DNA from 2 places in the Streptomyces sp. DT190 genome. Region 1 is predicted to be linked to the other one. Evidence: predicted binding sites of a transcription regulator. Region 1 holds the regulator's gene; the other holds the start of a gene.
The links. The regulator HspR, encoded in region 1, represses chaperone genes until heat shock. The targets are predictions, from matches to a motif close to TTGAGNNNNNNNNNCTCAA.

Region 1 (4,208 bases):
ACCCGTCCCGCACGGGGCGATCGACCGGGCCGTGGCCGCCTACCGCGGCACCGTCGGCTCCGTCGTGCGCGAGAACCTGGACCGGCTGCCGCTCACCCTCGCCGCCGCGCTCCTGATGGCCCCGGGCGTGCTCGCGGCCTTCCTCCTCGGCCTGGCGGCGGGCAAGAGACGGCTGCTCGCGCCCGGCGGGGTGGACCGCGCCCGGCTGCGGCGGACCGCGGCCGTGGGACTGGCCGTCGGCGTCCCGGGGGCCGTCTTCTTCGCCTCCGCCGCCCAGGGGCCGCTGGACGACCGCTGGCACCTCCTGGGCATCGGCGTGGGCACCCTGACGGCCCCGGCCCTGTCGGCCGCCTACGCGTGCCTGCTGCTGCTCCTGCTGGACTCGCCGTGGGGCGGGCGGGTGCGGCTGGTGTTCGTCCCGGCGGGCCGCCTGGCGCTCACGCACTACCTCGGGCAGTCCCTGCTCGTGATGTGCCTGGCGTCGGCGTACGGCCTGTCCCTGTACGGCCGCCTGGGCGCGGCCGCCGTGCTGCTGCTCGCGGTCGCCGTCTACGCGTTCCAGCTCGCCCTCGGCACGGCGCTGCTGCGGCGCTTCCGGCACGGGCCCGCCGAGTGGCTGCTCCGGGCGATCACCCTGGCGGGGCGGCCGGGGCGGACCCGCGCCCCGCGGGCGCCGGAACCGGCTAGTTGAGGCCCGCCGCCTCGCACGCCGCCTTGTACGGGGCGGTGCAGATGTCCGACACCTTGTAGATGTCGTCGGCGACGACCGTGTCCTCGATGTTCTTCTTGGTCAGCGCGACCACCGGGACGAGCTGGGCCGGGATGCCCTTGTGTGTGGGGCTGTCGACCTTGTCGCGGGTGAGGGCGGCGAACTGGATGTCGCGGCCCTGGACCTTGGCGACGGCCATCTCCGCGGCGTTCTCCGCCTCCTGCGGGTACGACTTGTAGACGCTCATGTACTGCTTGCCGGCGAGGATCCGCTGCACGGCGGCCAGTTCCGCGTCCTGGCCGGTGATCGGCGGCAGGTCGGTCACGCCCGCGGCCTCCAGGGCCTTGACGATGCCGCCGGCCATGCCGTCGTTGGCCGAGTAGACGGCCTTGATGTTGTCCTTGCCGATCTTCGCGATGGCCTGGGCCATGTTGGCCTCGGCGTTCTCCGGCTTCCAGTCCGCGGTGTCGAAGGACTGGGCGATCGTCACCTTGCCGTTCAGCTCGGACATCGCCCCGGCCTTGAACTGCTTGGCGTTGGGGTCCGTCGGCGAGCCGTTCATCATGACGATCTTGTCGGTGAGGCCGGCGTCCTCGCCGATGGCCTCCAGCAGGGTGCGTCCCTGGACCTCGCCGACCAGCTCGTTGTCGAAGGAGATGTACGCCTCGATCGGGCCCTCGGCCAGCCGGTCGTAGGCGATGACCGGGATGCCGGCCTCCTTGGCCTTCTTCACGCTGCCGGCGATGGCGTGCGAGTCGACCGCGTCCAGCAGGATCACGTCGACCCGGTCGTCGATCATCTGCTGCATCTGGCTCGCCTGCTTGCCGGCGTCCGCCTCGGCGTTGGCGTACTCGACGCGGCCCTTGTCGTTGGTGAGGGACTCGACCTTCCGCTTGATGATCGGGTAGTCGAAGTTCTCGTAGCGCGTGTTGGCCTTCTCCGGCAGCAGCAGGCCCACCGTGATGTCGTTGCCCTTGGTCGGGCTCGCGTCGTCACTGCTCCCGGTCGCGTTGAGCACGCCGCAGCCGGCGAGCGTGAGGGAGATCGTGGCGGCGGCCACGGATATGGCGATACGACGACGCATACGGGGGCTCACTTCGCGTGTGATTCGGACGTGGGCACAGCATTGCGGCCCATGTGTCTGAAAAGACAACGCGGACGCGCCCCCCAGCGTCAAGCGGAACCACTTAACGAGATGGCAACACCACGCTCCGCAGTAGTTGTGAAGACTCTGCGGAATCATCTTCAAGTGCCCTGCACCACACGGTCATCGGCGGGAGGGTGGACGAAACCGCCCAAGGCGCGCGAAAGGGACCGGGAGTCAACTCCCGGTCCCTTTCCCGTGCTTTCGCGGACGCCGCCGCCTCAGTCGGACTGCTGCTGCCGTTTCGGCCGCCACACCACCAGCGCGCTGGTCTGCTGCACCTCCTGGTACGGCACCAGGTCCCGGCGGTACGACGCGTGCACCGCCGCCTCGCGCTGGCGCATCGCCACCGCGGCGCCGTCCAGCGCGTCCTCCAGCTCGGCCACCCGGGCCTGGAGGGCGGCGACCTGGTTCTCCAGTTCGATGATGCGCTTGATTCCGGCCAGGTTGATGCCCTCGTCCTGCGACAACTGCTGCACCTGACGGAGCAGTTCGATGTCACGGGCCGAGTAGCGGCGGCCCCGGCCGGCGGTGCGGTCGGGGGACACCAGGCCCAGACGGTCGTACTGGCGCAGGGTCTGCGGGTGCAGGCCGGACAGCTGGGCCGCCACCGAGATGACGTAGACCGGGGTCTCCTCGGTCAGTTCATACGGGTTGCGTCGACGACCGTCCATCTGACTCATGCTCCCTTCGCGGCCTGGAACAGCTCCGCCCGCGGATCCTCACCCGCGGTCGCCTCGCGATACGCCTCGAGTGCGTCACGAGCCTTCCCCGTCAGGTCCTTCGGGACACTCACCTCGACGGTGACCAGGAGGTCGCCGCGGGTGCCGTCCTTGCGGACCGCGCCCTTGCCCCGGGCGCGCATCGTCCGGCCGTTCGGCGTGCCCGGGGGCAGCTTCAGCGTGACGGGCGGGCCGCCCAGCGTCGGCACCCGGACCTCGCCGCCGAGGGCCGCCTCGGTGAAGGTGACCGGGACGGTGACGGTGAGGTTGTCGTCCTTGCGGCCGAACACCGGGTGGGAGTCGACGTGCACGACCACGTACAGGTCGCCCGCCGGGCCGCCGCGCTCACCCGGCGCGCCCTTGCCGCGCAGCCGGATCCGCTGCCCGTCGCTGACGCCCGCGGGGATGCGCACCTGCATGGTCCGCGAGGACTTGGCCCGGCCGCTGCCCTTGCAGACGTCGCAGGGGGTCTCGGCGATCAGGCCGCGGCCCTTGCAGTCCGGGCAGGGGTCGGTGAGCGAGAAGCCGCCGCCGCTGCCCCGGGCGACCTGCCCGGTGCCGACGCAGGTCGGGCACACGCGCGGCGTGCCGTTCTTGTCGCCGGTGCCCGAACAGGCCTTGCAGGGCGACTGCGAGGACATCCGCAGCGGGACGGTCGCGCCCTCGATGGCCTCCGTGAAGGTGAGGGTGACCTCGGACTCGATGTCCTGGCCGCGCCGGGGCTGCGTACGCGTCCCCGGGCCGGCGCCGCCGCGGTTGAACAGGCCCCCGAAGACGTCACCGAGGCCGCCGCCGAAGCCGCCGGCGCCCTGGCCCCCCTGGGCGCCCCCGAAGAGGTCGCCCAGGTCGAAGTTGAAGGAGCCGCCGCCCGCGCCCGGCCCCGGGCGGAAGCCGCCGTTGCCGAAGAGGGCGCGTGCCTCGTCGTACTCCTTGCGCTTCTTGGGGTCACCGAGGATGTCGTTGGCCTCGGAGATCTCCTTGAAGCGCTCCTCGGCCTTGACGTTTCCCTTGTTGGCGTCCGGGTGGAACTCGCGGGCGAGCTTCCGGTACGCCTTCTTGATCTCGGCCTCGGTGGCGTCCTTGGGGACGCCGAGGACCTTGTAGTAGTCCTTCTCGATGAAGTCCTTGGTGCTCATCCTCGACGCCCCTCCTTCCCTTCGTCCGTGACGTCAGCCCTCGTCCGGGCCACCGCTCTCCTTGTCGTCGGCGTCGGCGGACTCCTCCGCCTTGACCGTCTGCGCCCCCGGCTGGGGCTCGGCCACCGCCACCCGCGCGGGGCGGATGGTGCGCTCGCCGATCCGGTACCCGGGCTGCAGAATCGCCACGCACGTCGTCTCGGTGACGTCCGGTGCGTAGCTGTGCATCAGGGCTTCGTGGATCGTCGGGTCGAAGGGCTCGCCCTCCTTGCCGAACTGCTGCAGGCCCATCTTGGCCGCCGTGCTCTCCAGCGACTCGGCGACGGACTTGAAGCCGCCCACCAGCTCACCGTGTTCGCGCGCGCGGCCGATGTCGTCGAGCACGGGCAGGAGCTCGGTCAGGAGGTTCGCGATGGCGATCTCCTTGACCGCGATCCGGTCGCGCTCCACCCGGCGGCGGTAGTTCTGGTACTCGGCCTGGAGCCGCTGCAGGTCCG
Region 2 (4,208 bases), on a different contig from region 1:
CCGCAGTCCGGAAAGTATTCCCAGGTCAGGGCGTTCGTGTCCACAGGGCTCCCCCACGGTGAAGGCCCGGGCCCCCATGGGGGAACCCGGGCCTTCCCTGCCGGCCGCGTCCGTCACGCCGCGACCGGAACCTCCGGCGCCGCGCCGTTCGTCGCGGGCGCGAGCGCCAGTTCCAGGACCTGGCGGACATCGGTGACGGCGTGGACGTCGAGCTTGTCCAGCACCTCCGCCGGGACGTCGTCCAGGTCGGGCTCGTTGCGCTTGGGGATGATCACCGTGGTGACACCCGCCCGGTGCGCGGCGAGCAGCTTCTGCTTCACACCGCCGATGGGCAGGACCCGCCCGGTCAGCGAGACCTCACCGGTCATCGCCACGTCCGTGCGGACCAGGCGTCCGGACAGCAGGGACGCCAGGGCCGTGGTCATCGTGATGCCGGCGCTCGGGCCGTCCTTCGGGACCGCGCCCGCCGGGAAGTGGATGTGCACGCCCCGGTCCTTCAGGTCGCCCACCGGCAGTTCGAGCTCGGCGCCGTGGGAGCGCAGGAAGCTCAGCGCGATCTGCGCGGACTCCTTCATCACGTCGCCCAGCTGACCGGTCAGGGTCAGTCCGGCCGCGCCCGTCTCCGGGTCGGCCAGGGACGCCTCCACGTAGAGCACGTCACCGCCCGCCCCGGTCACGGCGAGCCCGGTGGCCACGCCCGGCACGGCGGTGCGGCGCTCGGCCGGGTCCTGGGCGGACTCCGGCACGTGGTGCGGCCGGCCGATCAGGTCCCGCAGGTGGCTCTCGGTGACGGTGAAGGGCAGTTCCCGCTCGCCCAGTTCGTGCTGGGCCGCGATCTTGCGCAGCAGCCGCGCCACGGACCGCTCCAGGGTGCGGACGCCCGCCTCGCGCGTGTACTCGCCGGCCAGCTTGCGCAGCGCGCTCTCGTCGATGGTCACCTCGTCCTGGCCGAGCCCGGCGCGCTCCAGCTGGCGCGGGAGCAGGTGGTCGCGGGCGATGACGACCTTCTCGTCCTCGGTGTAGCCGTCCAGGCGGACGATCTCCATCCGGTCCGCCAGGGCCTCCGGGATCGCCTCCAGGACGTTGGCGGTGGCGAGGAAGACGACGTCCGACAGGTCGAGTTCGACCTCCAGGTAGTGGTCGCGGAAGGTGTGGTTCTGCGCCGGGTCGAGCACTTCGAGCAGGGCGGCGGCCGGGTCGCCCCGGAAGTCCGAGCCCACCTTGTCGATCTCGTCGAGGAGCACGACCGGGTTCATCGACCCGGCCTCCTTGACGGCGCGGACGATCCGGCCGGGCAGCGCGCCGACGTAGGTGCGCCGGTGGCCGCGGATCTCGGCCTCGTCGCGGACGCCGCCGAGGGCGACGCGGACGAACTTCCGGCCCATGGCGTGGGCGACGGACTCGCCCAGGCTGGTCTTGCCGACGCCGGGCGGGCCGACGAGCGCGAGCACGGCACCGCCGCGCCGCCCGCCGACGACCCCGAGTCCCCGGTCGTTGCGCCGCTTGCGCACCGCCAGGTACTCGGTGATGCGCTCCTTGACGTCCTCCAGGCCGGAGTGCTCGGCGTCCAGGACCGCCTTGGCGCCCTGGATGTCGTAGGCGTCCTCGGTGCGCTCGTTCCACGGCATCTCCAGGACCGTGTCGAGCCAGGTGCGGATCCACGAGCCCTCGGGCGACTGGTCGGAGGACCGCTCCAGCTTGTCGACCTCCTTGAGGGCGGCCTCGCGGACCTTCTCGGGCAGGTCGGCGGCCTCCACGCGGGCGCGGTAGTCGTCGGACTCCTCGCCCTCCTGCTCGCCGTTCAGCTCGCGCAGCTCCTTGCGGACCGCTTCGAGCTGACGCCGCAGCAGGAACTCGCGCTGCTGCTTGTCGACGCCCTCCTGGACGTCCTTGGCGATGGTCTCGGCCACGTCCTGCTCGGCGAGGTGGTCGCGCAGCTGCTGCGTGGCGAGCTTGAGCCGGGCCACCGGGTCGGTGGTCTCCAGCAGTTCGACCTTCTGGTCGGTGGTCAGGAACGGCGAGTAGCCGGAGTTGTCGGCGAGCGCCGAGACGTCGTCGATGGCCTGGACCCGGTCGACGACCTGCCAGGCGCCGCGCTTGCGCAGCCATGCGGTGGCGAGGGCCTTGTACTCCTTGACCAGTTCGGCGACCTGGCCGGGCAGCGGCTCCGGCACGGTGTCGTCGACGCTGGTGCCCTCGACCCACAGGGCCGCGCCGGGTCCCGTGGTCCCCGCACCGATCCTCACCCGCCGTCGGCCGCGGATCAGCGCGCCCGGGTCGCCGTCGGCCAGCCGGCCGACCTGCTCGACGGTGCCGAGGACACCGGTGTTCGCGTACGTCCCGTCGATGCGTGGCACCAGGAGTACCCGGGGCTTTCCGGGTGTTGTCCGAGCGGCGGCCTGGGCGGCCTCCACCGCGGCACGGACCTCGGAGTCGCTCAGGTCCAGCGGGACCACCATCCCGGGCAGCACGACCTCGTCGTCGAGCGGCAGCACGGGCAGGGTGAGCGGTGTGGACGTCGAAGCCATGATCTCCCCTTCGGCAGTCAAGTTGAGCTATGCCGACTCAATGCTTGGGGGCGGCCGGTTGTTCCCCGACACGTGTTCGCTGTCAGCGATCACCGCTGCCGCGACGGGAAGGGGGCCGCATAAGGTCACCCCCGTAATAGGCGACGGCGCATTTCGTGGATTACAGGAGCGGCGTGGACGAGACCGTGCGGGCATGGGTGGACGGGTGGGTCGTGTCACGCGGGGCGGCGCCGCCCGTGGCCGAGCCGTGGGGCTGGACGATCGACGTGGGGCTGTACGGGCACGGCACCCGGCACGTGTTCGGCACCACGGGTGAGGGCCTCGACGAGACGACCGTCCGCAAGGTGGCCGGCGCGGTGACCGGCGACGGCGTGTGGCTGAAGGCCTTCCGGGACCCGGCGGTGGTCGCCGGCTGGCTGGGCGACGACTGGTGGATCGACCCCGAACCCGGCTGCCTCATGACGATCCCGCTGGCGGCGCAGCAGCCTCCGGACGTCCCGGCCGGCCATCGGCTGCGCACCTGGGAGCGGGGTGGGGTGACGCGCGTGATGCTGGCCGCCCCGGACGGATCCCTGGCCGCACGCGGGCAGATCACCCCGACCGGCGACACCGCCGTCGCCGACCGGATCGAGACCGCCCCGGAACACCGCCGCAAGGGACTGGGCAGCTTCGTCATGCGGACCCTGCAGAGCGCGGCGGCCCGGCAGGGAGCACGGACCGGCGTCCTGGCCGGCACGCCCGCGGGGCGCGGCCTGTACGAGGCACTGGGCTGGGAGATGAGGGCCTGGCTGACCAGCGCCCGGCACGACCCGTCGGGGTCGGCGCGGGCCGGGCGGCCCGCCTGAAGCCACCCGCAGGGCGGCCCGCCTCAGGCCACCGGCCGGGGCGGCCCGCCATCGGCCCCGGCCCTGGCAGCCCCGCCCTCGGCCCCGGCCTGCCCCCTCCCTCAGTTCCCGCCCGGCACCGTACGGGCGAGGTGCCACCGCCGCACCAGCGGCCAGGCCGCGACGCCGACGGCCAGGGCGATCGGATGGCCCCAGTCGGTCAGCGGGTCGGCGAAGGCGAGCAGGTCCCGCAGGAGCATTCCGCCGAAGGCGGCCGGCAGGGTCACGCGCGGCCAGGGCGGGAGCAGACCGGCCAGGGCGGGAGCAGACCGGCCAGGGCGGGAGCAGACCGGCCAGGGCGCCGGTGGCGGCGGCGACGCCGGAGCTGACGCCGTAGTCGAGGCGGTGCAGGGAGGAGCCGGGCAGGTGCCCGGCCGGCACCGCGAGGCCCACCGGGACCTCGGTCGCCAGGGTCGCGAGGACGTGCCCGAGCAGGAACACCCCGGCCGTGCGCAGCCCTCTGATCCGCGGTTCCAGGGCGGTCAGCACCAGCACGCACCCGGCCGCGAACGGCGAGGCCATCCCGCCCGCGACCCACAGCGCGCTGCCGACCAGCACCAGTTCCGGCGTGCGCACCAGGTGTGCCACGTCCGTGCTGGAGCCCTGGAGCAGGGCGTGCACCACGCCGGGCTGCGCGTACGCGCCGATCAGCGAGGTGAGGCAGAGCAGGGCCGTGTACGCGAAGGTGAACGGCGTACCCGTGGGGGTGGGCAGCAGCGGCCAGGGACGCGGCACCCGGTGACGCCGGGACGCCGGCGCGGGGCCGGACTCCTGCGACCCGGGCCCCCGGTGCCGA

Region 2: the regulator HspR is predicted to act here: its motif matches at 2,551-2,569, upstream of lon (endopeptidase La).

What each region holds. Positions count from the first base shown of each region.
Region 1 covers NZ_JBNCNM010000002.1:462,329-466,536, reverse strand. Annotated here, with positions in the region: gene ACPXCS_RS05595 (DUF418 domain-containing protein) at 1-691, shown strand, start outside; gene ACPXCS_RS05590 (substrate-binding domain-containing protein) at 684-1,793, opposite strand; gene ACPXCS_RS05585 (heat shock protein transcriptional repressor HspR) at 2,075-2,527, opposite strand; gene dnaJ (molecular chaperone DnaJ) at 2,533-3,711, opposite strand; gene grpE (nucleotide exchange factor GrpE) at 3,745-4,208, opposite strand, start outside.
Region 2 covers NZ_JBNCNM010000022.1:9,891-14,098, forward strand. Annotated here, with positions in the region: gene lon (endopeptidase La) at 114-2,528, opposite strand; gene ACPXCS_RS30565 (GNAT family N-acetyltransferase) at 2,702-3,373, shown strand; gene ACPXCS_RS30570 (hypothetical protein) at 3,475-3,639, opposite strand; partial or broken gene ACPXCS_RS30575 (rhomboid-like protein) at 3,755-4,208, opposite strand, start outside.